DNA from 4 places in the Halobacillus naozhouensis genome. Region 1 is predicted to be linked to each of the others. Evidence: riboswitches for the same ligand, from Rfam matches in the RefSeq annotation. Region 1 holds a riboswitch; each other region holds the start of a gene.

The links. Region 1 has a riboswitch for thiamine pyrophosphate ahead of tenA (thiaminase II). Riboswitches for the same ligand answer to the same signal wherever they lie in the genome.
Region 2: linked by a shared signal. The riboswitch ahead of thiT (energy-coupled thiamine transporter ThiT) and the one ahead of tenA (thiaminase II) in region 1 are both predicted to bind thiamine pyrophosphate.
Region 3: linked by a shared signal. The riboswitch ahead of P9989_RS01470 (thiazole synthase) and the one ahead of tenA (thiaminase II) in region 1 are both predicted to bind thiamine pyrophosphate.
Region 4: linked by a shared signal. The riboswitch ahead of P9989_RS04870 (ABC transporter substrate-binding protein) and the one ahead of tenA (thiaminase II) in region 1 are both predicted to bind thiamine pyrophosphate.

The regions. Positions count from the first base shown of each region.
Region 1 is NZ_CP121671.1:4,015,397-4,023,251, forward strand. Features, by position in the region: gene thiE (thiamine phosphate synthase) at 1-463, opposite strand, end outside; gene thiM (hydroxyethylthiazole kinase) at 453-1,235, opposite strand; gene thiD (bifunctional hydroxymethylpyrimidine kinase/phosphomethylpyrimidine kinase) at 1,226-2,038, opposite strand; gene tenA (thiaminase II) at 2,035-2,724, opposite strand; TPP riboswitch at 2,767-2,870, opposite strand; gene thiW (energy coupling factor transporter S component ThiW) at 2,876-3,370, opposite strand; TPP riboswitch at 3,457-3,568, opposite strand; gene P9989_RS20530 (PucR family transcriptional regulator) at 3,656-5,344, opposite strand; gene P9989_RS20535 (pyridoxal-phosphate dependent enzyme) at 5,363-6,334, opposite strand; gene ku (non-homologous end joining protein Ku) at 6,715-7,569, opposite strand; gene ligD (DNA ligase D) at 7,673-7,855, shown strand, end outside.
Region 2 is NZ_CP121671.1:1,560,865-1,568,719, reverse strand. Features, by position in the region: gene P9989_RS08255 (methyl-accepting chemotaxis protein) at 1-540, opposite strand, end outside; gene P9989_RS08250 (MFS transporter) at 554-1,726, opposite strand; gene P9989_RS08245 (DUF2087 domain-containing protein) at 1,852-2,439, opposite strand; gene P9989_RS08240 (sporulation protein) at 3,034-3,795, opposite strand; gene P9989_RS08235 (DUF1028 domain-containing protein) at 3,814-4,683, opposite strand; gene thiT (energy-coupled thiamine transporter ThiT) at 4,808-5,380, opposite strand; TPP riboswitch at 5,458-5,558, opposite strand; gene rpsN (30S ribosomal protein S14) at 5,727-5,996, shown strand; gene P9989_RS08220 (hypothetical protein) at 6,075-7,040, opposite strand; gene P9989_RS08215 (DoxX family protein) at 7,284-7,658, opposite strand; gene P9989_RS08210 (DUF2200 domain-containing protein) at 7,755-7,855, opposite strand, start outside.
Region 3 is NZ_CP121671.1:251,081-258,935, reverse strand. Features, by position in the region: gene P9989_RS01510 (ABC transporter ATP-binding protein) at 1-128, opposite strand, end outside; gene P9989_RS01505 (GntR family transcriptional regulator) at 121-498, opposite strand; gene P9989_RS01500 (flavin reductase family protein) at 711-1,298, opposite strand; gene P9989_RS01495 (alanine/glycine:cation symporter family protein) at 1,481-2,887, shown strand; gene P9989_RS01490 (hypothetical protein) at 3,093-3,245, opposite strand; gene thiS (sulfur carrier protein ThiS) at 3,549-3,755, opposite strand; gene P9989_RS01480 (thiamine phosphate synthase) at 3,752-4,348, opposite strand; gene thiH (2-iminoacetate synthase ThiH) at 4,351-5,454, opposite strand; gene P9989_RS01470 (thiazole synthase) at 5,451-6,239, opposite strand; TPP riboswitch at 6,328-6,433, opposite strand; gene P9989_RS01465 (SDR family NAD(P)-dependent oxidoreductase) at 6,519-7,322, opposite strand; gene P9989_RS01460 (RDD family protein) at 7,452-7,855, shown strand, end outside.
Region 4 is NZ_CP121671.1:945,789-953,643, forward strand. Features, by position in the region: gene P9989_RS04840 (GNAT family N-acetyltransferase) at 1-114, shown strand, start outside; gene P9989_RS04845 (peroxiredoxin family protein) at 324-830, opposite strand; gene P9989_RS04850 (TatD family hydrolase) at 904-1,680, opposite strand; gene P9989_RS04855 (ABC transporter ATP-binding protein) at 1,677-2,414, opposite strand; gene P9989_RS04860 (ABC transporter permease) at 2,407-3,180, opposite strand; gene P9989_RS04865 (thiamine-binding protein) at 3,180-3,470, opposite strand; gene P9989_RS04870 (ABC transporter substrate-binding protein) at 3,494-4,486, opposite strand; TPP riboswitch at 4,608-4,719, opposite strand; gene P9989_RS04875 (CsbD family protein) at 4,887-5,069, shown strand; gene gvpA (gas vesicle structural protein GvpA) at 5,500-5,760, shown strand; gene gvpT (YtxH domain-containing protein) at 5,804-6,319, shown strand; gene gvpQ (gas vesicle protein GvpQ) at 6,352-6,810, shown strand; gene gvpJ (gas vesicle protein GvpJ) at 6,844-7,104, shown strand; gene gvpO (gas vesicle protein GvpO) at 7,180-7,440, shown strand; gene gvpN (gas vesicle protein GvpN) at 7,467-7,855, shown strand, end outside.

The sequences.
Region 1 (7,855 bases):
ATTTCTCAATCCATTCCACTCCAACAGCCACTTTCGCATCTAGCTTCGTTGACGTTCCAAATACCGGACCAGCACCCAGATAATCAACGACATCGACTGAGCTTTCTTTCAACTCAGCTTCATTTGATACGGATAAACCGATAATTTTATTAGGAAAAGTCGAGCGCAGCTGCTTAACGCTCATGTCCTCCTGCCCCACATGAATTCCATCCGCTTCCAAAGGATCTACCAAAACGCTATCGTCATTTACAATAAACAACACATCATGCTGCCGGCAAAGCTTGCGCAGTTTCTGGCCAAGCGACAGCTTATCCTCACCCTTAAGCGAACCTAGGCCCTTTTCCCGAAATTGGAATGCCGTTATCCCACCGGCAATTGCCTCTTCTAGAATTTTTACTGGGTCACGGGGACAATTCTGGCTGCCCATAATAAGATATTTCCTCAATCTCTTTCTAAGATTCATGAAGAAAATCCTCAAGCTGTGAGACTTCCATAGCCAGAGCATCAATAAAACAAGCGGCAAAAGTCCCGGAACCTTCCACTCCAGGCCTCGAGGCAGCCCATTCCGCGGCCAGCCCATAAAATTTAACGGCAGCATAAGCCTGTTGAAGAGGCGTGCCATCCGTTGACAGACAGGCCGTTACAATGGATCCCAGCAAGCATCCCGCTCCAGTTACTTTAGATAATAAAGCATCTCCTGTTTCATTGAAGACTGTCTCTTCTCCATTTGAGATCACATCAACTTCACCAGTGACAATCGCTAAAGTATCAAATTCCTGCGCAACTTTAACGGCAATCTCCTCTGGATTTCCTGAATCAATAGAGTCTACCCCTTTCGTTTTTAAAGGAATGCCTATGAGGTGAGAGAGCTCGCCTGCATTTCCTTTAATAGCTGCAGGTTGTACTTCTGCTACAATTTGATCAAAAGCTTTCGTACGAAAGGGAGTTGCTGCTACGCCTACAGGATCAATCACTACTGGGATTCCCTTCTTATTTGCAGCTTTCCCAGCCAGTATCATGGATTGGACCTGTGGCACTGTCAGTGTTCCCATATTAATTAATACACCGTCCGATAAATTTGCCATATCAGCTGCGTCTTCCATCGCCATAGCCATGATAGGTGACCCGCCAAAAGCCAGCAAACCATTGGCACTAAAATTCATCACCACTTGGTTCGTTAAATGATGAATGAGCGGCTGTTTATTCCGCACGTTAGAAACCACATTTACAGCCATTTATTAAACACCTCTTCCCTTGTTGCGAAGTGGTTCGTTGGTCCGCTTCCTTGACCAAGTTCAAACGAATGTCGGATCGCTTCCGTAACAAAATACTTGGACTGTTCGATAGCTTCTATAAGAGATGTGCCGTGACTTAAATGGGCAGTGATAGCAGCAGAATACGTACAGCCTGTTCCATGCGTGTTTTCTGTATCAATTCGCTTACTTGAAAAAGTATGAATGTCAGAACCATCAAATAGAACATCTATGGCTTGGCCTTTTCTATGCCCCCCTTTTACTAAGGCAGCACTTGCTCCGAAACTCGTAACAATTTGCTCAGCTGCTTCTTTCATATCTTCGATGCTTTGTATGGACTCACCTATAATATCCTCCGCTTCAGGAATGTTTGGCGTGACGAGTGTTGTGTAAGGCAGCAAATTATCACGAAGCCACAAGCGTGACTCCTCTTCCATCAAAGGGTCGCCGCTTTGGGCCATCATTACAGGGTCCATGACATATGGAGCTGCGACTGCTGGCAGCCAACTCTTGATGGCCTTCATCATTTCAATGCTTGCTATCATTCCTGTTTTAAACGCATGAATGGGCATATCTGAAGAAACGGCTTCTAATTGTTTCTTTAGCATATCAATAGGCATGTCGTGGATATCCTTCACCCCTGTCGTATTCTGAGCGACAACCGAGGTAATAACGCTCATGCCATAGCTTTTTAATTCTTGAAATGTTTTTAAATCAGCTTGAATGCCCGCACCGCCACTTGGGTCCGTGCCGGCAATCGTTAATGCACAAGCCGCTTGATTCATGTTGAGGTCACCGCCTCTCCTGTCGGCCATTCTTCACAAGTGTACGCCATTTCCCAGAAGTTTAACTCGAGCTGACAGCTCTTGCGAAAGGCATCCTTCATCCGTTTCAGCTCACTTTCTGAAGCCTCTTCGGCCAGCTCATTGAGGCGTTCACGCATGGCCATGGACAGCGTATCAAACTCCTCATTTGCGTAGAAATCTATCCACGGGTAGAACGTATGATTAGGTGTTGGCTGATATTTTTTCATCAAATGGTTGCCGATTTCGAGATAAGTCCATGGACACGGAAGCAAGGCAGCGAGAATTTCTCCGAGCCCTCCCATTTGAGCATGATACATCATGTGTTTAACATAATGATCAGCTGTTGGCGGCAGCGGGTAACCTTGCAATTCGTCATAACCTACACCGATGACATCGCAAAAGTTGTGATGAGGGTGGGTTTCACTGTTTAGCACAAACCCGACTTGTTCACTGAAATAGCCCATATCACGGCGCTCAGTTGATTTTGATATTGCAACACCATAAACGTGCATAAAGGCATTTAAATACTCATAATCAGCCTTAATATAATGAGCCAATACTTTTTGCGGTACTTCACCTTTTCCAATACCATCAACAAATGGATGGCGAAAAATGGCTTCAAATAGTTCGTTATTTTCTTTTCGTAATGTTTCAGTAAATGTCATAGAATTTGCCTCCTTAGATTATAGGAAGCCACTGAAAGATGCTTTGAGATGAGGCTACTTCCCTCACGCTGGTATTAGCCAGATCAGGTTCAAAGGGATAAAGGGAAATTCCTTATCTCAGCATACTTGCACCCCTAGTAGTTTCCGAAGATTATAGATTTGTTTGAGGAATTGCATGGTTTTGACGAACCTTTGATACTACGAACCAACCGATCACTGCACCAGTTGTACTGCTGATGAGAAAGGACGGCAAGAAGGCTAATGCCCCCGCAGAACTTCCCATTAGAAAGTTGGCATAAGGCACGGAGAGCATAGCACCGATAAATCCAGTCCCTATCACCTCACCCGCTGCAGCTGTCCAGGTTTTTCCAGACCATTTGTAAAAGTAACCCGCTAGCAAAGCTCCAATCATTCCTCCTGGAAACGCAAGCAAAGTTCCGAGTCCAAGCAGATTGCGAAGCAGGCCGATCATAAAGGCAATCACAACGGCCGGAATTGGACCAAGCGTGACGGCAGCCATAACATTGACAGCATGTTGAACAGGATAAGCCTTAGCTATTCCAGCTGGAAACCAGAGCATTTGCGAACCAAGCGTTCCGATAGCTACAAATACAGCCATGGTCGTTAATAGTCGAGTTCGATTCATATTTTCCCTCCTCTCTTAGAAGGGGAGTGAACATGAAAAAAGCCAGATCCCGGGGGACCTGGCTTCGAACGGATAAAGTCATAAGAAATTTCTTCTGACTACTTCCCTCCGCTGGTCTTAACCAGATCAGGTTCATAAGAGTCGAAAAGCTTTTGCGCTTTTCTCTCAGCCCGTATTAGGGCCCCCCTAGTAGTTGATGTATCAAAACTATTCACTTGGTTGCTTTTATCATAACAGAGAATATTTCGAATGTCATCATGAATCATTCTTTAGTAAAACTCCCTGTTATTCTTCTTCCACCTTCTTCAGCTTCCATAACCTTACACTAAGTTCCAGTAAAAACATATCGTCTGCATTTAACAACGATAAGCCTGTCAAATGTTCAATATTGCGCAATCTGTGGAGTAATGACTGCCGATGTAACATCAGGGCCCTCGCTGTTTGACTGACATTACTATTGTATTTATTGTAAACGATAAACGTATGAATAAGATCTGCCTGACGTTTCTGATCATACAGAATCAGCGGTTGTAACGTGTCTTTGACAATGTTTTCAATTTCTTTTTCATGGGAAAGGGCCATGAGGAGCCTGTTCATACGGGTATCGCTAAAGAAGGTCCGATTCCCATCTTCATGTTGCTGCTTGCCGATATTTAAAGCGGTCACCGCCTGGTCGTACCCTTGATGAAACACAAAGACTCCATTCTTAGGGAAAGATATTCCCCAGGAAATATTAATGCCCGCCAGTAATTCATTTAATCTACGTTCGATAAGGTCGAGGAATTGGTTGCTCGTTTCCATATAAGGGTGGTCATCTGCTTCTAGGTACACAATAACTTCCCCATCTTCAAACGTAGTCATGGTCCGACGTTTTAATACATCGCCCGCATGAGTAACCTCTTTTTGAATGTAATAATTCCGGCTGTTCATCGAGGAAGATAAGACTGATTGCTCCCCGGCTTTCTCTATCTGATTATTTTTCTTCTTAAAGCGGATTGACCCCACAAGGCAAATGTAGGGCAAGGTTAATTCGTAGCCAAGTAGTTGAGCCTTGGACAGCATTTGTTTATCTACTTCCACTTCACTTTTCGCTAAATCTAATAAAAAATCATCTCTAAGCCGGATTTCCGTCATTTCAATGGCATTTTCTTTTACAAAATAGAGGGCACAAGCCGTTAGAGCATGTTCCAATATATTTAAGACAGGCCAGGTTAACTCTTCATTATCTCTTGGCTGAAATAGCAGATAGCCTTGCTTTTTATAATTGGATAGAATGGTAAGCTGATAACAAAACTGTTCCCCAATTTTATATTCTTCAATGTAATGATAGAGAGGATGGTCGCGAAACGGGGTCTCCTCAGTCGGGATAAGTTCATAGTCTCCTTCTTCCACCCCATTTAGAACGTCAATCATCCGCTGATCAAAGTCATAATTCGCCCTGACTATCTTGTTATGATCACTAATGGCCACAGGAATTTTCGAATACTGAAAGAGAATGGTCATTATCTCTTGCAGACCTTTGCCATTTAACACACAGTTAATGAGTTCCTGCCGAACACTTTCCGCCTGTTTCTGTTCAAATTCTTTCTCTTTGCTTATTTCGGCTAATACATCTTGCAAAATATCACCGAATCGTACATTCCACGGGATTTCAATAATGGTGAAATTTTGCTCAAGAGCGAGTTGTTGGATGCGATCAGGAATTTTAAAGATATACCGTCCAGTAGCAATCGCGAGCGCAGATGCGCCTGAATGGATGACATCCTTCACATAAACTTCTAAACAATCTGGATCGTCGCCACACCCGACTCCAGTACTAAGAACAAATTCATTTTTACGAACAAAGTTTTCTACAGGTGTTTCTATAACTGAAATCCACTCTACCTGACTCGTTTCAATCCGCTCATTTCCGACATGAATTTTTGCTGGTTTCATGACGGGTAACTGTAAGACATCCTTAACGGTTATTCCCATTTATCACACCCCGCAAGCTTATCTAGTTTTTAACAACTCACTCACCGTTTCATGATCGATATTATTACCGCTGACAACGCCTACAATGACACGACCGTCTCCTTTTTGCTTCTCTGACAACAATTTTCCGATCACCGCCCCCGCTGCTCCTTCTACTGCCATTTTATGATGCTCGAGCAGAAACAATACCCCTTCTGCAATCGCCTTCTCGGATATAAGCACGCTATTATCCATGTATTGCTTCGTTAATTGAAAAGTGTACTGATTATCCGGGCCAATTCCGCCTAATAAACTGTCTGCCAGTGTTGGCGTTTCAGCTATTTTGATGGGATACCCCTGCTTCAAACTTTCATGCATGACCGCTGACTTCTCCATCGATACACCCGTCACCTGAATGGACGAATCATTCGACTTTAACGTGTAGCCAATACCCGAAAGCAAGCCTCCTCCTGAGAGAGGAATTACGATTTCATCTATATCAGGGCACTGTTCCAACACTTCAATTCCAATCGTGCCCTGCCCAGCAATGACCTCAAGATCGTCAAATGGCTTGATGACCGAAACACCTTGTTCCTTCTCTAATCGATAGCAGTAGTCTTCCGCATCATCCTGATTTTCCCCCACGACAGCAACTTCCGCACCTAGATCCTTCAGGCGGTTCACTTTCCCTTTCGGTACCCGAGAAGAAATACATACTATGGAGCGAATCCCCAGCTGCTTTGCGACATAGGCGACCGCAATACCATGATTTCCCGTTGAAAATGTCGCCACACCCTTTTTTTGATCATCCTTAGACAGAGAAAGGATCTTGTTAGCAGCCCCTCTTAATTTAAAAGCTCCTGTAGGCTGGTGGTTTTCAAGTTTCAAATACACCTGATTTCCTGTATGTTTAGATAAAGCATCTGAGTATATAAGGGGGGTTTGTAAAACTAATCCTGCAACCCGCTGCTTCGCCTTCCAAATTCTTCTTAAAGATATTAGCTCACTCACGATTCATTCTCCTCTCCATATACATATGCCATCATAGTTCAGATTTTTCAGATATCATTGTACAAAAAAAGAGAGCATACTATGAAACGCTGTATGACCTCTTCTATTGTTCCATTAATGATTGTCGGATCACTTCTTCCAGAGCCGGATATAAAACCCTTTATGTGAAACCTGTTTTTTCACTAAGCTTTCCTGAGCCTGACTAAGAAAAGTCCCTCAATGGCTTATAGAGACTTTGGCAGATTTCATCATTATCTCTGCTTTTCCTCGATCGAACGCCCATTCATACATCCTTCAATAATGGGCTCTGTATTTAATTATACAACATTCAGGCGCTAAAATACAGGTAATCGTTCGACAAAAACCTTCTACACGAGGGGTTATGACGATTTTTTCTTTGAAGATGATTTCTTGGTCGTTTTCTTTTTAGGGGCTGCCTTTTTAGGCGCCACTTTCTTTTTGTTTTTCGATTCATCCAGTGATTTTTCTAAGGCTTCCATAAGGTCTGTCACATTATCAGGACGTTTTTTCTCTTTAGCTGTCGTAACTTCTTCATTATTTCGTTTAGCTTCAATAAGCTCAAGAAGAGCTGTGCGGTATTCATCCGTGTACTTTTCTGGTTCGAACTCAGCCGTAAGTTCATCAATCAGTGCGACAGCAGTCTTCATTTCCTTATTACTTAAATCTGTTTGCTCAGGCACGTTTGGCACCTCTCCAACATCACGGACTTCATCCGGATAATGAATGGTCTCCATAAGCAATGTATTTTTATACACTCTTAATATAGCCAGTTGTTCTTTCGAGCGAATGATAATCTTAGCAATTCCAATTTTCCCCGTATCTTCAAGAGCCTCTCTCAGTAAGCCATAAGCTTTATTACCACCGCTGTTTGGTGAAATAAAATAGCTGCGGTCAAAATAAATGGGGTCAATTTCTTCAAGTTTAACAAAATCAAGAATTTCCACTGCTTTGTCTTCTTGTTCCTTCTTTAAGTTCTTTAAATCCTCGTCATCAAGAACGACAAATTTATTTTTAGCATACTCGTAAGCTTTTACAATTTCCTCATTTTTCACTTCCTCTTCGCAGACTGGGCACCTTTTTTTATACTCAATCGGAGACTTGCATTTTTCATGTAATTGACGCAATTTAATATCTTTATTCTCAGTAGCTGCATGAAGCTTGATCGGAATATTAACAAGACCGAAACTAATCGACCCTTTCCACATTGTATGCATTACTGTCTCCCTCCTTTTTGATTAGCTTTTACCCTCTGGGAAAAAATATGACTAAAAGCTATCGAGTCGATCAAAATAAAGGATAGAAAAGAAGGTGATTGACTTGTCTAAACCAATGCTGCCAACATTGTCTGTAGATATTCCTATGGGAAATGAATGGGTGTACGAAGTGAAATATGACGGTTTTCGAGCGTTCCTTAAGTGGACAGAAAGCAGTATTACACTCATAAGTAGAAACGGCCAGGATTTATCGGACCGTTTTCCCGAAATCATTAAAGCGGCAAAA
Region 2 (7,855 bases), 1.8 Mb from region 1:
AACACTGCCATTTTGTTCGATTGCCCGGGCAGCACTTACGATCGTATCGCCTGTCGCAGCATCTGTGTAGGGCTCTGTCCAGATGACTTCACCTGTCTGCTCTACCGACTTTGTAAACCAGGGGCGCGTTGTCGGATCATAGTCTGAGCCTAGCTCGGTTTCGGGAAAGATAAACATATCCTTCGTATCCTTGTCGCCCATATAAATATTTAAAATGTATGGGTTAGCTTCTTTGGTACTTGCAAAACTCGCAAGAATGTCCTCGCTCATTTCCTGTGGATTCGCTAGCTGATTATCTTCTGCATAACGATTCACGTTGTGACTGATGCTGTCAAACAAGGTATCAAATGAATCACTCATCATAGTCATTTGTTGTTCGACGTTCTTCGTCATCGTTTCCTTCATGTTGTTCAAACTAAACCAATAACTCGTTCCAGCTACTACAAATCCTGTTAATAAAATTAAAAATAAAAATGGAAAAAGAATCTGTCGTTGGATTCTCTTCGTAAAAAATCCATAACTTTTTTTTAATAGCTTCACTTACTCTCCCCCTTTACTCTTCTGTATGTTTTATCGACCTTTTTTCATATTTTTTTACCATTTTTCGAGAATTTTCTATAATTTTGTGAAAATAAAAACTATATAAGACTATAAATAAAACCATTGACCCAATAGCAGCGATTCCGCCGATAAACCCCACCTGCCTAGCAGCAAACGAATCGAGAAGCCATCCGGACCCAAACATCGCCAGTCCAATCACGACATTCGTTAACGACTCGATGAACCCGAATACTCTTCCTTGATCGGATTTCGGCGTCCGGGCCATCACCAAAGTATCAAAGCATGCAGCTCCTACCCCGCCAAAAAGTGAAATCCCTGTAAAAGCTAGAGCAGCCGCCCATATTACAGAAGCTTGACTGGCCAACATTTGTAATACTCCTTCCATTCCAATTGTAATGATTCCGATGAGGAGCATTTTCCCTTTCACTTGCTTAGAAATAAAGAAACTCATCACCAGGCCTATTCCTAATGCTCCATAAAGCAGACCGATTCCTAACTCACCCAAATTGAACGTTTCTGCTCCGTAGTAACTGATCAGTATGTTAAATAAACCATCCAATCCAGCACTAACCCCCAGGATGACCACGATGAATAGAACCATAGGATCCAGTTTGGCTCGGGGCTTTTGAACGGGTATTGCCGGTGACTGTTGCGACTTCTGCCGTTTAAACTTAAGAGGATAAATGAGAGACGCGGCGGCCATGAACGTACATCCATTAAGGATAAACGCCACATCTTTTCCGATTAAAAAAGCAACCAGTCCGCCTGTAATTGAACCGATAATAAGCACAATCCCGATGACCACTTGTTCGAATCCATTTACTTTGGCGTAATGCTGCTCTTCGACCAACACACCAATACTGCTTTTTCTAACCGGTTGATAAATGGCTTCTCCGCAAGCTAAGACAAACATACTGCTATAGAGAATCCAGAGATCATCTTGCGATTGAACGAAGAGGAACGAAAAGGCAAAAGGGACTCTGGCTATATCTGTCACCATCATCATCTTGCGGCGATCCCAAATATCTGCGAATTTTCCTGCAACAGGAGACAAAATCAAGTAAGGCAAAACACGCATCCCCATTAAAATACCTACCGCTAAACCAGACCCTGTTAATTCCAGCAATAAAGCTAATACAGCCACCTGGCTGAACCGATCCCCCACCCCGTTAACAATACCTGAGTAAAATAAATACTTGTAAGAATGGTGATGAAGAAAAATAACCCTTCCCCCCTTAAATTAGACAACCATCTAATTAGTTACCCAAATAAAAAAAGGTGACAGCGTGATCACCTTTTTACAACCATTGGCCACATTTCTTCTGGATTAAGCTCATATTTATTATTCTCACGATACATAAACTGTTGCATAATCCATTCGCGTCTCATGGTTGCATAATCCCCATAAAACTGTTTAATATAGTCGTTTACTTCGTGCTCTTCATAAACTGTTCCTCGTTCAAACCCTTGAACGAAGTATGACAAAATCACAAGTTTCTTCTTCAGTTGACTTGGCATCTGTTTTAACATGCCTTCTTCTGTTATAAAGTTGTTGAGAATTTTGCGCTGTTCAGCTTCGTTTACATGCAGTTCGTCTTTCTTCACGGTCTCATCTCCCATTCGTAAAATCGCTGTGGCCATAAATTCCAGTTTCTTTTCATCTAAGTAGAAATAAATCGTATTTCTATCCCGTCGCGAATACACCATCCCTGTATCTCTTAACTTTTTTATATGATGGGTAATCGTAGGAGGTCTTAGTCCGAGTTTTTGGGCGATCGCCTGACCATGGAGCGGCCCATGAAGCAAGAGTGAAACAATCCTTAATCGCGTCGGGTCTCCTACAGCTTTATGAAAGTCGACCATCTTGTTTAATTGCATCGTTTCCCCTCCCTTATTAAATAAGTATCTAATTAGATAATAATCTAACCTTGTATGAAAGTCAAAAAAATAAGCTGCCAGATCGATTCGATCCGGCAGCTCTATGTAATAGCATAGGAACTTATAAAAATTTCAGTGGTTTACCGTTATTCCGTAATTACCCTCGATTGTGTGGAATTTGATTAAGGTTCCATATTTTTCAATAGGAGAATGGGGGTGGGAAACCACTCGCTTTCCACGGGGAAGACGGCAAGCCTCCTCGGTCTGTGACCTCCCGGGTTTTGCCAGTCTTTCCTTTCCCGTAGGAGTCTCGCAGTTTTCCCATCCCCCATTTCGATGATGAGATCAACGGAACCATCTTAATAAAAATCGAAGGTAGTCCCTTTGCAAATGTCTTTAAATAATTGTGTTACTAAACAGCAAACGGAATCATTCGAGCTAATTCCTAACCCCCATATGGCAAGTGAAGATGGGAAAGGTGGAGACTCCAGTGGGACTAGTGTGCAGAGTGAGATCCTGCAAAGCGCCAGCCTGGAGAAGCTCACCGTTTAGAGGAACTTCCTCTGTCTACCAGCATGTCCCGCGCTTTTGTTCTTATCCAGCATGTTCCCGTATAGCTGTGCCTAACTTTCTCGCCAGTGAGGGCGCCCCAGACTCCAACTCCTCCTTTGAAAAGTATAATTGGATATTGGATTCGTCCATTTCTAACGCTTCCGCGAACAAGCCACCCAAGCCTCTTGCCTTACGATCGACTTGTAAAAATACTCGAGCGCCTTGATGATCTAGGAAGAAGATCAGTTCTAATTCGTCTAAATATCCTCTGAATTCACCGCCAGGGAGAAACTCAAATTCCTGAACATAGCCATGTCTTCTTGAGTATTCCATCTCTACTTTTTTCAGGCGGAAACCCAGCTCTCTTTCTACAGCTTGCAGGATCGATTCCGTATACGGGTGGACAGATATTTTTATGTAATCTCGATCCCCCGCGTCAAGAGCCATCGGCATATCAAGTCCTGTTTCAAACCATAGCGGCAGCCTGTTTAATGTAGCCGGAGCATGGATCGGAATTTCAATCGTAAACGGAATCTCTTTCGTCTCTTTGGCATGAATAACGAATGCGCCGGAGATCCGATATTCATCCAGCTTGACTGTTTCTTTAATTTTCTTATCGTCCGCTTCTCTCAATGCTTCGGTCATCAGGAATACAGTGATTTGGTCAATCTCTTGATCTACCTCGCCGCCCTGCACGACTACCTTTCCATCAACTGCTTCGCCAGGCTGAAAATCCAATTTCTCAAGCTGTGTATCCACTTTGGCAGCGCCAATACCGGCACGCGCCATTAATTTTTTAAACATCTCTATTCCCCTTTCCTGTTATACAACCATTTTATCTAGAAAATCATAGACTTCAAGATCTATGAACCCACGTTCCTGCTCACGGGCTTCAAAGTTCTCCCTATGCAGAAACGTCGAAAGGGCCTGGTAGAGATCGTCAGAATCAGGGTCATTATTCGATAAAAACCCAGTTCGATACAAATGGTGGACGACCCTATCTTTCAATTCCCCTTCAAGCGCCTTTATATTCTCACGTTTCGATTCCCCAAAATAAAGTTGCTGAAGCTGGTAGATTCGGAATAACTCCTGGACTGGTTCGGGATGGTCGTCAACTCTTAGATCGATAAAGACGTCACTCAGCCCACCGTAACCCCCTTGATCTTTCACCACATAAATTGCGGCCGACTGCCTTCCTCTGCTGTCACCACCAGCTTGTTCCGCGGCTTCAAGCCCTTTCAACAAACGGTCTGCTAACGAACCTATGCTTGTCTCAAAAGCCTTTCCCATTTCAGTGACGGTGGCTTCATTAACTAGAATATTGCCTTGGGCGGTATAGTGTTGACCAGTTACTCCGCCAGCCCAGTCATAGCAGCGGTTTCCTGTAAATGTAGCTGCCCTTCCTTGCGCGTCCACAATCCCCACTTGTCGGTCAGGAGCACCTGCATCTCCAGCGATTAATGTGTCAACGGCTTCCTGAGCGGTCAAGCCTTTACTTAATAGCTCCAGTCCTTCTGGACCATAAGCTGGATTAGCAAAAGCTTGTGTGGCAATTGCCCCAACTCCGGCCTTTGCCCATGGGACGACGGCTCCGACCCCTAAGAATTTCGACTGAACAGCAACCCCAAGTTCTTCTGTTTCCGGGTCAAATCCGACAATTGAATACGTAGCAATGATGTTTGATTGGTTCATCGTCTTCTACTCCCTTCCTACTACACTCATTCGACCTTTTTTAACGATTTCCCTTTCTATTTTTTCTCGAGAAAAGAAAAAACCTATTTTCACAGCACGAAGCTGTAAAAAATAGGTTCTTGATTTACGAGCGATTGAGCAGTAAAGTCGGCCGCTGTGAGAACAGCAAGCATAATACAATCGCACTAACGATAAACGCCGGCAGCATATATCCCCCATTATAAAGTAGAGAATATAACCATACCGGCTGGCCTGGCGGAGCAAATTCTCCATAAAAAACAATCCCTGCAGCGAAGTGGCCTAAGAAGCGGAACAGACTGCCGATAAATGCGCCTAACACCAGCCAGACAGCCATTCGCTTTACCTTTCTCGAGCGGGCCGCTTCCCATACCGGCCTGGCAAAAATTCCGGCGAGACCAATCACACCAAACGCTACAAAATAATCAAGGAACGTTTGCATTGGTGTCAAAATATAAGCTCCAAATAAAATTTGATAGAAACCGAGCAGCAGCCCCGTCAGCACTCCGCCGCCAAGCCCCCACCTAAACGCCATGATAAATACGGGAACCATTGCAAACGACACCGAGCCTCCCTGGGCCCAAAGTTTAAACGAAAGAAATGGAATAATATCAAGTAAGATGGCTAATGCCGAAAAAATCGCTACCTCTACTAAAAACAAAACACGTTTATTTCGCATCCCTCAACCTCCTTTTTCCATAGAAAAAAAGCGATGCCACAGGGAAGCTTCCTGATGGAGGAGTCCCGTTGCATCGCCATCAAAAAAGCCACCATCCCTACGTCAGTACTAACTGACAGGTTCGAAGGGTCTGAACAAGTCTGTTCACTCTCAGCTTAAAGCTCCCCTTGAAGGCTTATATTCTTTCGCTCTTTTTGCTATGGATCTATTATAAAGCAATCTCTAGATTCTATCAATGACTAAGAAGATCAGAGGACACTGGCTACCTTTCTCTGTTTGACAAAAAAAGGACAAAGTTATACAATGTAAATCGTAATTATTACTATTTAAAGGGAGGAGAACTGTCATGGCCAAACAAGCTATGGTCCAAAAAGAACGCAAACGTCAGGCGACGTATGAAAAATATAAAGAAGTACGTAAGCAACTAAAAGCAGAAGGTAATTATGAAGCATTGCGCAAACTGCCAAGGGATTCATCCCCTACTCGCCTTCATAATCGTTGTGCCGCTACAGGAAGACCTCATGGGTATATGAGACAGTTCGGACTATCAAGAATTAAGTTTCGTGAACTTGCCCATAAAGGCCAGCTTCCTGGCGTAAAAAAAGCCAGCTGGTAAAAAACTCAGAAGCCTATTTTAGCTTCTGAGTTTTTTACTGTTGCTACAAGGTCACATGAATTTTCGTAAACCGACGTCCTATTCGATTAATGGAATTTCGATATCCTCACCAACCTCAAGAATCAAATTTTGCCGATCCTTCACTGGTGCAAAAACCATTACATAGTTATCTGCATCATGTACCTCTTCCTTACTATAGATCGGCACAACCTTCTTCCCAGCTGACCTCAAAAAGACACCCGCTTTTTTCTTATTAGCTCTGTATCCATATTCCTTACCTGTTTCTCTAGGATTAAGGAATAGTTTTTCTAGTTTACTTCTCTTTTCATATTGTCTTCCACTTTCATCCGTATAAATTTTAATATCAGATCCAGTAACGACGACTCTTGTTTCTAAGGCAGAAAATTCCACCTGCTTAATGTTGTATGTTTCACCTTTAAAAGTGAATTCTTTATTGATTTCAGTTTTTTCTCTGGCAAAGGTGGCAGAAGGCTTAAGCTTGAATTCTAGAGGCCAAGTTGTCCGTACACTGCCATTTCCACCGTTTTTCCAGATGGTCAAATCTTCAATCTCTAAACGAATGTTCTGTCCCTCATATTCTTTTATTGATTCGAAGGATAAGGCCTCGTATACTGTGTTCTCTGTTTTACTGTAATATCGGCTTCCCCAGCCCACATTTTCTAATGATATCTTTTCATGGCCGACAATCAAATTAACCTTACTGACACCTTCCCAAAGGTCAATATAATAATTCTTTAAATTTTTCTCTTCACTATGATAGGTCAAAAGGAGTTTTGTTTCTTTATCATCGGTTAAAACCCTTTTGAAATGGACGGTTATGTCATACCTTTCATCATAATATTTTTGATCTAGCACTTGGCCTTGTCCCGATTTCACAGCCGCCCTTACACCAGCGTCATCAATATGCCGACTCATGAAAATATTGCCCTCTGCCTTCTCAGAGGCCGTCGATGGTATGAAAACTAGTGTCGCACCAATGGCTAAAACCATTAATATCGAAATGCCAACCACAATTTTCTTCATATGTACCTCCTAAAAAGTTTGTCTTTTACCATATGAAGATTCCTACATTTTTATTTCATTTCTTCGGCTATCGAAATCGTTAAATATCACCAATCTTATTCCACAATATAGTCCTTAAAATATAAAAAGGGTGCAGTTCCCTATTCCAATTCCAGAATGCGCCCCATTATTTAACACTCAAGAATATGGTCCTATTCAAAAAAGGACACCTTATTCAACAAGGCACCCTGATTCTGGAACAGTCTATCTATTATCTTTTCTTCCCAGCGTTAACGCCCCAGCAACCAGTGGAACTTGCAAGGGTAAACGCAACCATAGAATCCAAGGATTCGCTTGTTCTCCCGGCCGGAATGATATTTTTTTCACAGCCATGTACACATTTGCTGGAAAAACAGCGGTCGTAAATAGTGCTAAGAGTTTCCCTGTGATATGTTGTCCTTTTTTCACCCAAAGCAAGACGGAAAAAATCATTTCAAAAACACCTGACACCAGCACGATGGACCGTCGTGAGGGAAGTGTTTTCGGGACAATCCTGCGAAAGCTTCGTTCATGGACGAAATGCAAGATGCCGGCTCCAACTAAGAGGATGGAATATAGTGTTCGAAAAAACACCTTCATATGTATACCACCTTTTCCATTTACTATTTATTCAACAAAAAAACACCGATTCTTTTATATTTTATAAATGGAAGCAGTGTTTCTTCGTTTTAATTATTATTTCCGCAAAATCTTCTCCATCGCTTTTCCCTTTGCTAACTCATCGATCAGCTTATCCAAATAGCGAATTTCCTGCATAGTTGATTCTTCAATGTCTT
Region 3 (7,855 bases), 460 kb from region 1:
AGAGTTGTTTTTCCAGCACCATTTGAACCAAGAAGCCCGTAAATCGACCCTTGTTTCACACCAAAGCTCACATTGTTCACAACCATCTCTTTTGCAAATGATTTAGTAATATTCTTCACTTCAATCATGATCAGGTCCTCCCTTTACTTCCTCAACCAATGCCTTAATTTCTTGTACCGTCATACCAAGGTATATCGCTTCGGCAAACAATTTCCTTAGTTCTAAGCGTACTTCTTCTAATTTGTGTTTATCCTTAAATGGAGAAGCTGGATTAACAAAACTCCCCTTCCCTTTAACGGAATAAGTGTATCCTTGTATTTCGAGTTCACGATAGGCTTTTTGGATCGTATTAGGATTAATCGTCAGTTCCTGAGCCAGCTCGCGGACAGATGGGAGCTTCTCATCTTCCTGTAAAACATCACTGATAATGAGATGTTTTAGTTTTTCAACAAGCTGTTCATAAATAGGCTTACGGCTCCTCATATCCAGCTCGAACATAAATACACCTCCAAAATCCATTACTGTACCAACTGTATTATTAATCGTAGTACAGTAACAGTATATATAATGGAATTAAATTTGAGAAGTCATTTTTTATTAAACTTATGGAAATCATTCAGATGCCTCCACTTCCACAGCCAAATATTTTTATAATTTCCTATGCCATTAAAAAAGCACCTGTCCTTTAGAAGAGGTCAAGTGCTTATGATTTATTCTGATGTTGGCAATTTATAGAACTCTTTAACATATGTGTAATCACCAGCCATTCTCCCAACCGGCGCAAGTTTATATGGATCCACTTTATCTGTTTCCATATAGACATCTTCCTGAATATGATAGCATACCACTTTCCCGAGAATGAGATGGTTCGTTCCAATTTCGATGACTTGGTCAAGCTCACATTCCATATTAACTGGCGCTTCCATCACCCGAGGTGGTTGGATCGTTTTGCTTTCTGCTGCTTTCAGGTCTGCTTTTTTGAATTCATCTACCTCGGACTCATGGGCTTTACTGCTTTCATGCATCTGATTAGCGAGAGATTCAGATACGATATTAACCACAAACTGTCCTGTTTCTCTTATGTTTACCAATGTATCTTTCGCCCGTCCTTCTGCCCCTACGGAAAAACAGAGAGTAATGGGATTCATAGACGCAACTGTAAAAAAACTGAACGGCGCTAAGTTCCGAACGCCCTGGCTAGAGAGACTAGAAACCCAGGCAATAGGCCGTGGAACCACAGCCCCTTTAATAAGCTTACTCATATTATGGTCGTGAAACTGATTTTGCTGAATAATCATATATATCCCCCCTCACTTCTTACATCATATCACATCCAAATACTGCCACCTCAGGTCATCCATAATATGGATGACCTGAGGTGGCAGTATTTACCTTCAAACAGAAAATTGCCTCAATTTTGTTTAATTGATTTGAAATAGGGAATATAAGGATATACCATTTTTAGAGAGGAGTAAGTTTTTTGGCTGAAATTTGGGGCTTTTTTGAAGCAGCAATAGCAAATGTATCAGGATTTCTATGGACGTATCTTTTGTCCATCATTCTCATTTTCGGAGGAATTTTTCTAACCATTCGCTTAAAGTTTTTCCAGTTTCGTTTCTTTGGTCACGTTCTTCAGCAAACCGTAGGACAAATCTTTAAGAAGAATAAACATACCGGGACGATCTCTCCTTTCCAAGCCTTCACATCAGCCTTGGCTTCAACAGCAGGCGCCACAAATATTGTTGGGGTTCCTGTAGCGATTGCTTTAGGTGGACCAGGAGCTTTATTCTGGATGTGGTTCGTGGCCTTGATTGGGATGGCCACAAAGTATGCGGAAGTTATGCTCGGGATCAAGTACCGGGAAAAGAACGAGGATAATGTCTGGGTCGGCGGACCGCAATATTACATAAAGAAGGCCCTTGGATGGAAATGGGTATCTTCAGCTTTTGCTTTTTTACTAATGATCGAACTGATTCCTAGTGTAATGGTACAATCCAATTCCATTGCCACACAGACAGAAGGCGCTTTTGGCTGGCCTGTCTATCTAACTGGATTTGCTATGTGTGCTTTGATAGCACTAGTTGTTTTTGGCGGGATTAAGCGAATTGCCACGGTAACGGATAAAGTCGTACCTACCATGGTTCTCATTTATCTCGGAGTAGGTTTATATGTGATTTTTGTAAATATTGGTCAAATCCCAGAGGTATTCGGTCTAATATTTACGAACGCATTTACCCCTATATCGGCTGTTGGGGGATTTGCCGGAGCTGGAATTGCAGAAGCACTACGTTGGGGTGTCGCCCGTGGTCTTTACTCTAATGAGGCCGGGATCGGTACTGCACCAATTGCCCATTCCGCAGCGCAGACGGATCACCCTTCTAAACAAGGAATGTGGGGAATCTTTAGTGTATTTATCGACACCATTGTAATTTGTACGGTGTCTGGACTTGTAGTTTTAGTAACAGGGGCCTGGAAAGATGTCAGTGCAGGGAATGCATCCAATATGATTAACGTTGCTTTTGCAACTGAATTGGGTGATGTATTTGGCGGGGCTTTCGTATCCATTTTTCTACTGTTTTTTATCATAACAACAGTAGGTATTCTGGTCTTTTATGGTGAAAAACAGGCCGAGTACTTGTATGGATTGAAGGCAGCCAAGGTCATGAGAATCATATATATTGTATCGGCATTTATTGGTGCGATTGGAGGTCTCCAATTAATTTGGCAATTCCTCGATATCACTCTTGCTTTTGTCGTTCTGGCCAACATTATACCGCTCATCTTCCTGCATAAAGAAATTGCAGCCATTAGTGACGACTATGTAAACAGAGTACTCAAAAAGAAAACAACAGAGAGAAAGGTTAAACTATTCGCAGAAGAAGATTAATGACTTTAAAGAAGAAGCTGTTTCCCTTCACATAGCGGAAGCAGCTTCTTTTTATATGTTGGTATCCCAAATATCCCCACCTCAGGTCATCCAAATAATGGATAATATGACAGAGGAGTTTCTTGATTACAGGTGTCAACGATTCATGGAAGCAAGGAGAAATTTGCGCTAAAATAGACCACAAACGAACACTTAGAGGTCTATATTATTCTTCTTTCTTGTTGCTAATGTACTCATTCGGTTCTTCTCCGTGCCCATCATTATGATTTTTAAATTGGCTCAAACGACCATTACGATGCTCCCCATTATTCTTGTTTTCCTTAAATTGATTATTAAATTCTTTTTCTTTATTCGTCATTATTTTCCCTCCTTCCAGCTGGCAACTCAGTATTAGTTTCTGAACTTTGCCCTCCCTTATTCATCCTTAAAAATTTATACCTAACTAGAAGGACAGGAAAATACCATTGATGTTTACATTAATTGTAACGTCGATTGGCAATATACTATAGAAGAGAAGTACAAGAATGTAACATTGACAAAACTTGTTCATCAGACATGTATTAGATGAAGTATTATGGTAAGTGAAAACTAGGTAAAGAGCGAAGGGTGATTCCCATAAGGAGAAGCCCCTTTTTCAGAATAGAGTTAATTTCAATTGAGCTTAACCGCCTCCGACAAAATGAACCAATTCAATCCGATCACCCTTTTGTAAGTAAACATTCGAATACCTTTTCCGTTGTACAATCTTTTGATTATACTCAATGATCACCATTTGTCCATCCAACTTGTAAAAATCTAAGAGATCCGTCAACGTCATAACGTTTTCTGGACACTTTAGAGATTCTCCATTTACCTGTATGGTCATCATGAACCCCATCCTTTCCTGTACCACTCATATTGTTTCACCGCATCGTCTGCATCCAACAAACCAGATACAACCGCTATCCCTGCTGCACCAGCCTCTTGTATGTCCGGAGCATGTTCCGGTTTAATCCCTCCTACCGCAATAACCGGCAACGTAACCGAATCGGTCAGCTCTTGTAACAGCCTCAATCCCCGCGGCTCTTTGCCTGGCTTTGAGGAAGTCGGATAAATGTGACCGAACATAACGTAATCAGCCCCCTCACCTTCTGCCTGTTGAGCTTCTTTAATGGAATGCACGGACTTTCCAATTCGTAAGGAAGGAAAATATTGAAGCACATCTCTTACGCTTAAGCTTTGATTCGTGAGCTGGGCGCCCCCAGTTCCAAAACAATGCGCAATATCTACACGGTCATTGACAACAATCTGTTCAGACGCTGTTCCTCGTTTCCGCATCTCGATGATTCCCTGTGAGATTTCTTCTGCACTCCTCCGTTTTTCCCTTATATGAAAAAATACATCCTCACCATGAAGCGGGGCGATTTTGTCAGCGAACTGATTCATTGGCCATTTGCCATTTGAGATCACATGAAATTCCATCTCTACACGATTTGCCAGTCTTTCATAACTGGTTGATATCCTTTTTTATGAAGCAACTGACGAATCTCCTCGACAGAACGTTCGTCAGAAATCTCAAATTGGCTCTGAGTCTCCTCAGGTTGAGCATATCCTCCAACTTCAGTTGAGGAAGAAGCCGACATTTTGGTCACCCCAAGCGGAATCAGTTGATCGCGTAGTTGGGGAGTTTCACGCGTTGATACTATAATACCTGCCCGTGGTAGAAATAACCTGAACGCAAGCATAGCCTGAACCATATTTTTATCGGTTACATGAACTTCGGGTTGAAAGCTCCCCGCATTCGGCTGAACCCTTGGGAACGACATCCCAATTTCAGTTTCCAAGTATTTATCTTGAAGATAATGTCCGTGCAATCCAGCTATATAACTTTCCTTACGCCAATCATTAAGACCAAGCAGAGCACCAATCGTGACAGACCTCATTCCAGCCTGACACCCTCTCTCTGGTGTGTCTAATCGATAGTTGTAAAACCGCTTCGGCCCTTTTGTATGCAAAGCACGATATATATTTTCATCGTAGGTTTCTTGAAAAACTGTCAGAGCGTCAATCCCGCTCCCCACTAATTTTTCATAATCTTCCCGATCCATCGGCTGAACTTCGAGCCCTACGGATGAGAAATACTTCTTAAGCACCTTCAAAATTTTCGTCAGGTAATCAACAGATGAATGAATACGGGACTCTCCCGAGAGAATGATAATTTGTTCAATCCCCATTGCTGCAATCGCTTGAGCCTCCTCTTCTACTTCTTCCATCGTTAACCGCCTTCTAGGGAAAACGTTATCGACACTGAAGCTGCAGTATTTGCATGTATTTACACAGTAATCGGACACATAGAGCGGTAGAAACAGCTGCATCGTGTAGCCAAAGTGCTGCAATGTGACTCGATGCGCTTTCTGAGCCATCTCTTCTATATATCCTTCCGCGGCAGGGGACAGTAAAGTGAGATAATCCGATTCCGTTAGTCGGTCTTTTCGCAAAACTTTCTCGACGTCAGTCGTTGTCACCTCATTAAACCATGTGTGAAACGGCTGGTCTTTCAGCTTTTCATATACGTTATAGAAACTCATTGATCCCCACCTCCTGTTGGCGTTAAAAATCCTGTAAGCGGGGAAGAAGCTTTCGCCTGAATTGATGATGGCTCAAGCCCTGTCCGATAAGCTAATCTTCCGGCTCTAACGGCCATGTCAAAAGCCTTCGCCATAGCCACAGGGTCATCCGCAGTAGCAATAGCTGTATTCACAAGCACAGCATCTGCTCCCATTTCCATCGCCTCCGCAGCTTCAGATGGCCTGCCAATACCTGCATCCACCACAATGGGTACATGGATTTCGTCAATCATAATCCGAATCATTTCTTTCAAGCGGATCCCCCGATTGGAGCCAATTGGGGACCCCAACGGCATGATGGCAGCTGCCCCAGCTTCTTCCATACGTTTAGCGGCCATTAAATCAGGACTCATATAAGGCAGAACAACAAACCCCTCCTCAACCAGCGCTTTCGTGGCTTTAATTGTCTCCTCATTGTCCGGCAGAAGGTATTTTTGATCGGAAATCACCTCAATTTTCACCCAACTGCCCATTCCGCTAGCTTTTCCAAGCCGGGCAATCCGCACCGCTTCTTCAGCCGTCCTCGCCCCTGAAGTATTCGGCATTAAGGTCACCTTTTTAGGAATGTCGCTGACGATATGCTTGCCGGAACCAGTTAAATCCACCCTTCTTATCGCTACTGTAACCACTTGTGAATGAGACTGTTCAATTGCCTCGTGCATCTCATTATGGTTCGCAAATTTCCCAGTCCCTGTAAACAAACGACTTTCAATCTCTTCCCCTGCAATGACCAATGGATCCTTCATCACATCTCCTCCTCCTTCATTTTTCAATAAAAAAAAGCTCACCTGCGCTAGGGTGAGCTTCGAATTAACCTTATGCATTACACAATACATTGAGTCTCGGAAGCTTCCCTACGCTGGTTCTAACCAAAATCAGGTTCAAAGGGTCGGAATTACTCTTCCTCTCAGCCACATGCCTGGCACCCCTAGCTTTTTTCCTATTCAATTGTTGAAAATTTTTTGGACCATTCACTTAAAGGATAGCAAAACTATTTCACTTTGGAAACAACTTCCTGTATTTTTTCACCTCATTACACTTCCACCAGAAATTTTTACAGACTCACCGACGATGTTCCCGGCTGCCTCTGACAACAAAAACACAATTGTATTCGCTACTTCTTCGGCTGTAGAAATCCTACTAGAAGGAATTCCGTCTTCCGCCACCTTTAATTGCTCTTCAAAACTTCTTTTATTCCGTTCTCCTTTGGAACGAATGGAGTCTCGACCCATATCAGTATCGACATAACCTGGACAAACGGCATTTACCCGAATGTTGTGTTCAATTGCTTCGACAGCGAAAGATTGGGTAAATCCAGTTATAGCAAACTTCGAGGCACTATAGGCTGTGTTTGCATACGTACCGCGCAGTCCTGATAATGAGGACAAGTTGACAATGGCTCCTGCTTTCTGAGGCTTCATTCTTTCATAGACAAGTTGGGTGAAAAGTACGGTAGAAAAATAATTTAACTCCATCACCTGGCGAAGATCTTGTTCCGTTAAGTTGTCGAGAGGACCACCGCCAACCACTCCCGCTGAATTGACAAGACCCGTAATTGGCCCGTTTTCCTTCACCGCTTGTTCAACTAATTGATTACGACTTTTATCATCATTAAGGTCAGCAGGATGAGCATATACATGTACAGATTCGTTTACGTCTTCACACTCATTCTTAAGTTCATTTAAATTCTCCTCTCTTCGTCCTGTGATCGTTACATGAGCTCCAGCTTGAACAGCTGCTTTTACTGTGGCATACCCAATTCCTCCTGTAGCCCCAGTAATCAGAATATGTTCTTTCTTAAGAGCTTCATTTGAAAAAATATTTCTCACGAATTCCGCCTCCTTTACAGCTATGTCTTTCCATACCTTTTAACCCGAGTTATGAAACTGTCTCTTCTAATTGCATTACAATTGTGCGGGGTCGTACAATAGTCGTATGTTACTAGAAAGGAAGATTTTATGTATCAAACAGTAGGATTTTGGAAACGCCTTGGTGCTAATATACTGGATTCCCTCCTTGTTGTAATACCTATTTCCCTGCTTGGTGTGATCTTATTTGGCTGGGATTTTAACAGCTCATACACCGATTGGGTGATTATCCCCTATTCATTGATTGTACCTGTTCTTTGGAATGGTTATGTGGTCGGAAAAAGGGTTATGGGTATTCGGATAGTAAAGGTTGACGGACGCAATGTCGGTCTCTGGACTATGTTCTTGCGTCTGATCGTAGGTGGACTCGTTTATTTACTGACACTGGGAATTGGACTCATTGTCAGTGCCTTTATGGTAGGACTCAGGGAAGATAATCGCGCCATTCATGACTTTATTGCCGGTACTTATGTGACGGAAGCAAAACCTGGGGA
Region 4 (7,855 bases), 1.1 Mb from region 1:
AAAAACGGCTTCGTGTTAAATGAAATTATTCCTGGTTACTTGCCAGGGGATAAGGAATCTCTAGAATATGCGACTTCCATGGAATGGCATAACGAGGATTACACTCCTGAATGATAGGTTCATATAATGCTATCCGCAATTTCTGTTAAGGTGTAATCCCCAACCATTAGGGAAGAACCATTTAGGCTTTGGGCAGAATCATAATGAGTTTAGTCAAAATTTTGAAGCTTATGGGCTGTATTAGTCATCCTAAAGCACAATTTTAAAAATCAAAAAAGCCCAGATAATTGGGTCATCCAATTATCTGGGCTTACCAAATCATGCTACTTGAAGTTTTCACTAATATATTTGATGATTTTTCCGATTTCCTTCGGGTGAGGGCGGCCGAAGGGACTTGTCTGCCGCTGTTGATAGAGAAGATTGCCTCGATCATCTGTCAAAAAGTAAGCAGGTTCACCATGTGTGCCATGATCTTCATAGGGATCTTCTGTGCCATGATAGTAGACATCATATTGAGCTAAAACAGTTAGATCTCCGTCCGATAATACCGGAAACGAAAGCCCATGTTTATCAACCATCTTCCTCAAACTCTGACTATTATCTGTAGAAATAGTGGTTATTTTTACTTTTTTATCTTCAAAATGATGCTTGCTTTCTTCAAATTCCTTTAATTCTGTCATACAAGCCGGGCACCACGATCCTCTGAAATAGATAAGTAAATGCCAGTACCCCTCATTGGCCTGACGATATTCTTCAAAGGTATAATCTTCGCCTGAAACAGCCGGCAATGTAAAGTTAGGGACTTTTTCTCCTAATTTAAACACGCTCATAGGGAGCCTCCTTTATTATTGGTTATATAACCCCTATACCCGTTTTGACAACATTTAAATAGTGGAAGAATAGTTAATCTCCAAAAAACCTGATCGTATTTTGGTAGAGCTGGTAGTGAACTTCGTCTAACGCCATCCCCTTCACCTTACTTATGGTAACTACTGATTTATGAATCATTTTTGGATGAGTAAGTTCATCTTTGAAAACTCCTTCAAATGGCCAGGGTCCATCGGTCTCGACCATCATCAACCGCAGGGGGTATTCCTTGATAAGTTGCTGAATTTCGGATTCATACAAGCAATCAGGTGTCACAGAAATAAAGTACTGGTTGTTAATCATACGCTGGATCGTTGGAGATGAACCTTTAAACCAGTGGAAGTGAGCTTTATGAAAATCATAATTTTCTAGTACATCACAAGCAAGATCAGCATCCTCATAAATAGCATGGAGAATGAGGGGTTTGTTCAGTTTAACGGCTAGCTGAACGAAGCTTTCAAGCAGGTCCATATAAGGCTGCAAATTGAGTGAAGGATCTTCTTTTCGTAAATAGTAAGGGAGGCCGACCTCTCCAATCGCTGTGATATTTTCTTTGTGTCGATCAATAAGCGAGAATAGCTGCTGCAGTTCTTGTTCGTTAGGCAGCTCTTGCTCCGGGTGAAATCCGATGGCTGGTTTGACTCGTTGATCCTGGTGAGCTAACTTCAAATTCGTTCGTGCCGATGTTGCGTGGTTCGAGACTGAAATTAAATGATCGATATGAAATGTTTCCAGCTCTTTTAAAATCTGCTCTCGTGCTTCATCACTATACATATCGAGATGAATATGGGCATCAATAATACGCTGCGTCATGAGAATTCCCTCAATTCATTATAGATTGTTTTTTTCCATTCTAAGAATTCATGAGTGAGCATTAATGATTCTTCCCTTGGCCGTTTGAAGGGGATTTTGAACTCTCTTTGCACATATGCAGGTTTATTTGATAATACAATAATTCGGTCTGACAAAAACAGGGCTTCTTCGATATTGTGGGTTACAAATAAAATCGAGCGTTTATAGTGTTCCCAAATTGACATTAGCCATTTTTGCATTTCGAGTCTGGTAAATTCATCGAGTGCAGAAAAGGGTTCATCTAAACAAATGAGTGATTGTGGGCTGAGCAGGCTTCTTATAAAGGAGGCACGTTGTTTCATGCCGCCTGACAGCTGGCTTGGATAAGCGGACTCGTACCCGCCCAGACCGGCTTTATCCATCATAACCCTGGCTGTTTCTGTATCACGCTTCCCAGCAATTTCAGCCCCTAACAGCACATTATCAAGAATCGTACGCCAGGGAAGAAGGGAGGGGCTTTGCGGCATATAGCTGATAGCTCCCCTTTTTCCAGTAATTCGTTGACCATCGAGATAAATGTCACCCTTTTCAGGAGGATAGAGACCTCCAATTAAATGAAAGAGCGTACTTTTCCCACTTCCTGAAGGTCCTAAAATGGAAACAAATTCAGCCTCATCAACATGAAGGGAGAGGTCTTTAATAATAGATTCGGAACCAAATGATTTGGATAATTGCTCAATCGATAACTTAGCCATCTTGTTGATCACCGCCTTTTGATTGCCACTTCGTAAGAACCTTCTCTACCTTTGATATCACTCCAAAGAACAGCAGACTTAACATCATAATGAAGAAGATTGCCACAAATACACGGTCTGTACGAAAGGAAGAAGAGGCTAGTGTCATGTAGACCCCGATTCCTTCATTCGCTCCCAGCCACTCGGAAATAACGGCTCCCATAACACTATAGGTTGCTGAGATTTTTAACCCGGAGAACATGGAAGGGATGGCATGAGGCCATTGTAATTTGCGAAAAATCTGTCCCTTTGATGCGCCAGCCATTTTCATGTAATGGATGAGCTCTTGGTTTGTTTGCCTTAAGCCGTCCATCGTGGCAACGGCGATTGGAAAAAAGCAGACGAGTACGATTACGATGACTTTTGGAAGCCAGCCAAAGCCGAACCAAATTACGAGCAAGGGGGCAAGCACGATGATCGGTATGTTTTGCGATAAAATGATCAACGGATAAAAGGCTTCCCGTAAACTCGGGATCATGTGTAGGAGGATGGCTACAAGTAATCCGAAGCTTGTGCCAATTACAAAACCCAGCAACGCTAGCTGGATTGTTGAGAACAGGTGATGAGAGTACTGATCCCAGCCGTTTATGGCTTCTTGCCAAATCAAGGAGGGAGCGGGCAATATCCAGTCGGGCACCTCAAATAGCTTGCTGCTTGCTTCCCATAGGATAAGCAGAAGGATGAGGACCAACCCTGGTCTCCACCCTTTATAAATCAGCTTTTTCATTAACGATACTTCTCCGTAAGGGAGTCCATAGAAGTTCCGTTTGGCTGGTAAAGCACTTTAATTTGTGAAATGACGTTACTGGCACCTTTCTCGACCATGGCTTCATTTACCTTTTCTATCAAAGGTAAAATCTCTGCCAGGTTACCTTCAATCGTTGTTTCAAGAGGATGCACCTTATAGTTTAATCCGGATTCATGGATCACGGAGATGGCGTGATCGACATAAGGGATGACATCTTCTTCATCTTTCGCCTTTGGAAGGATTTGTATGCTTACGAGTGAATTAGTCATGCTATTGTCCTCCTATTAATCTTTTATTTTTCGGGTAAGAATTTATTCGTGAAGGCTTCCTTAGCTTTCAACTTCTTATTAAGTAAATCATGGTTGTACATCCATTCAGCATAATTCTTCCAAACTTCTAAATCCTGCTGTCCCCAGCGTTTCGCATCGGCTTGATATTTAGGCGACAACCATTCTTGGCTGGCGTGAACGAGTTCCGGATCCAGGTCAGGCACGGCTTCGATTAATAGATCTGCTGCTTTGTCTGGATGATCGATGGCAAACTGATATCCTTTTGATACAGCGGCCATAAAGGCTTCAACGGTTTCTGGGTTATCGGCCATCATACTTTCACTTGTCGTTAAGATGGGAGTATAGTAATCTAGTTTTTCAGAGTAATCGGTTAAGTACATCATGTTCAATTCTTGACCCCGAAGCTCAGCCTCTACACCTGTCCAGCCATAATAAATCCAGGCGAAGTCGACGTCTCGTTTAACAGCTGTGAAAAAATCAGTATTCCCCATATTAATGATGTTAACTTTCTCAACATCTGCATTTTCCTTTTTCATTAATGAAGAGAGTACAGCTTTCTCGACAGGCGCGCCCCATCCACCGTATGTTTTACCTTCAAAGTCTTCAGGTGATGTGATGTCTTTCTCTTCAGGTGAAGCGAATCCTGAAGTGTTGTGCTGGATAATCGCTCCAATCGAGACAATCGGGATCTCTTGAATACGAGCTTCTGTCACCGTTTCCTGTGCACTAATGCCGAAGTCTGCTTTACCAGAGGCCACGAGTTGGTCTGCCCCGGCTTCCCCCGGGAGCATAATCTCAACATCTAAGCCTTGTTCTGCAAAGTACCCTTCAGCTTGAGCCACATAAAGTCCAGTATGGTTTGTGTTGGGTGTCCAATCGAGTACAAGCTTTACTTCCTGCTTTTTATCTCCGTTATGAGCCGTGTTACTTTCTTCACCACTCGAGCAGGCGGCTAATACAAGTAATGTACTAAAGAGTAATAAAAGCTTTTTCATCTGGTTTCCTCCTAAAAAAGTGATGGTATGTTAACGCCAAGTTTAATTGGAAGCAGGGATTTTAGAGCATGAAAAAAGCACCCTGGTACCATACCTAGGGTGCATATCTACTAATAAACGAAAGTTCGTTTCATATGTTTCCTACGCTGGTTTAAACCAGATCAGGTTCCAAGGGTCAGCATCTTTTACGGATACAATCTCAACCAGCTAAACTGGTCCCCCTACATTCAATCTATACATTTTTGTTAACACGTTGTCTTTTAAACTGTGCCATAGATGCAGGTAATTATCAAGGGGGGGTGAGATATATAGGGAGAATAGTTAGTTTAATAAAGTTCGTTTCAAAAAAGTTTACAGAATTCGGAATTCGTTTATACATAGGGCAAGGAGGCGATAGAAAATGAGTAAAGGAAAAGGATATTCAGATAAAGTTAAAGGAGCTGTAAGCAAAGCAAAAGGTGAAGTGAAGGACCAGGTAGGAAATGCTGCAGATAACAAGAGAATGCAAAATGAAGGGAAGAAGGATAAGTTGAAAGGGAATGCTCAGAACGCATCAGGCGCTCATAAAAACAGAGAACAGTAGTAAAACCAATGTTTCTATTGGCGATATAATACGATCTAAGGTGAAAGAAATTGGGTTTGATGCTTCTAAGGCCGAACAATTAGAAGAGGAATTAAAACCGCTCGAGCAATCGAGCGGTTATTTTAATGGGATAAGATGGCTTTTCCAGAGGGATTCGCACTTAATCATTTATCAAAACGGACTAATTATCAGAAATGTAATTCAATTGTTATGTTTGTATTATTTCTAATTCTGCACGTCTAAATAAGTTGATTCCATTGGCTTTATTATATTACAAACAACGACCTCTAAATAATAATTAAGGAAAAACATGTAAATATTCATTCTTTATGAATGAAGCCAGGTTTTAAGTATTCATAAAGGTGTTATTGTGCACTAAAGCAAATTAATGATGTCGTTTCGAGGATTAACTTTGAAAGGAGAATCAAAAATGAGTGTGCAAAAAACTGCAGATAGTTCTAGTCTCGCGGAAGTCATTGACAGAATTCTTGACAAAGGAATTGTAATAGATGCGTATGCACGAGTTTCCCTTGTAGGAATAGAAATTCTGACGGTTGAGGCCAGAGTGGTAATCGCAAGTGTGGATACATGGTTACGGTACGCCAATGCGGTTGGTTTACTGCGGGATGAAGCGCAAGAGGAAGGCATGGTGAAGCAACAAGGTGAGCGTGATACTCAATTCAGCTTCTAACCATCCAACCATATCAAGAAAAAATTGAAAGAAGGTGAGTCTAGTGGCAAATCAAGAAAACAGCGAACAGCAAACCATGCAACAGAGCGAAGAGCAGCAGACAGACCAGAATAAAAATCAGCAGGATCATGAGCAGAAATCTACTGAGTCTGCAAACTCTACGAATCTGGCTTTAATTGGCGGGGTAGTCGGAGCTAGCATGGGACTGTTGGCAAGTCCCGAAACAGGCAAAAAAGTAGCCGGTCGTATCGGGCAGTCTGAGGTATTCAAGGGTGCGAGCAGAGAACTCCGAAGAACTGCACAGGAAATCATTACTGAGCAGGCTATGATTACGTTAAGGCAAACAGCCGCAGGATACTGGGGTAAATACGAAAACAAATTGCTGAACCATGGCCAGGAAAAAGAGAAATCAGAAGAAGACAGAACGTCAAGTACAGAAACGAGTGAACATGATGATTCTGAGCAGTACAAGGAACTGAAAGAGGAAAATAAACGCCTAAATGAAAATCTTCAACGGATTGAAGAGAAATTAAATGCATTGCTGGAGGCCAAAGGATAAAACCATAAGTCACCCTTGGAAGGGGGGATTTAATGAGTGCTAAACCTATGAAGAAGGCCGTAGGGAAGGCGGCAAAGAAAGCAATCAAGAAAGCTCCTTCTGAATGGAAGCAGAAGGCTAAAGATGAACTTCAAAATAAAGCCACTGATAAAGTGGAAGAAAAAGTTCAATCAAAAGTAAATCAAGCTTCTGAGAAATTGGCTGAAGTGAAAGAGAACAATGCCCATAACGTTCATGGGAAAGCAGAAGATGCAAAAGAAAAGGTTCAGGATGTATTACTGTCAGTCCGTGACAAGCTTGGAAACGTAAAAGAAGCAGGGGAAGAGTTTCAGAAGAAAATCTCCTCAAGTAATAAGAGGGACAAGGTAAAAGGTGTTGAGAACCTTAAAAGTGTCTCAGATATAAAAAGTGCAACCAATATTAAAGGACCATCTGAAGTAAAAAAGTCAACGGATTTGAAATCAGTAAACAACATTAAAAAAATAGGCTGATTCTTGACTTTAATTTTGAAAGGAGAATGTAAAGTGGCTGTACAAAAGACTGCTGATAGTTCCAGTTTAGCTGAGGTAATTGACCGTATTCTTGACAAAGGAATTGTGATTGATGCGTATGCAAGAGTTTCTGTAGTAGGAATTGAAATCCTTACGGTTGAGGCCAGAGTCGTAATTGCCAGTGTTGATACGTGGTTACGTTATGCTGAAGCTGTAGGTCTGCTGCGAGATGACGTGGAAGAAGAAGGGCTTCCTGCCCAACCGAATGAAAGAAATGCACAGTTTAGTATTTAGGAAAAATGTGTATGAGGGAACTCGCAACAATTGCGGGTCCCTCCACTTTTACTATGAACCACGTGGAGGAAGACTATGGAAATTAAAGAAATCATGCAGAATGTGAATAGTTTTTTTGCTGAACATGTAGCCCCGCCTCATAAAATTACTTCCGTTGAGAAGGCAGAGGAAGAAGGGTGGAGGGTTACGGTAGAAGTGATTGAAGAAAAGGAATATATGAAAAAGTATGCAAAGGACGAGATGCTCGGGACGTACGATGTTCTGGTCAATCAAGATAAAGAAGTCACCTCCTTTAAGCGAGTTGATATCCGATATCGGAGTAAGATCGAAAGCTAACAGAGGTGACTGGAGGGATGCCCTAAATGACAGTCCTAAAGGAGAAAATTAATCATGACTCAAAAGCGCTGATACAGGATACCAGGACAAAGAGTCTGCTTTCCCGTTCTTTAAGGTATTTAAAAGCAGGTTATCCGGTTCATTTTACGGGACCTGCCGGGGCAGGAAAAACCTCCCTGGCTCTGGCTCTCGCGAAGAAACGAAAGCGCCCAGTCATGTTGATGCACGGGAATCATGAGTTAAATAACAAGGATCTGATCGGCGACTTTACGGGTTACACAAGTCAAAAGGTTGTCGACCAATATGTACGATCTGTTTATAAAAAGGATGAAAATGTTACGGAAACATGGAGAGATGGCCGGCTGCTTGAGGCAGCTAAACATGGGTATACGCTAGTGTATGACGAGTTTACCCG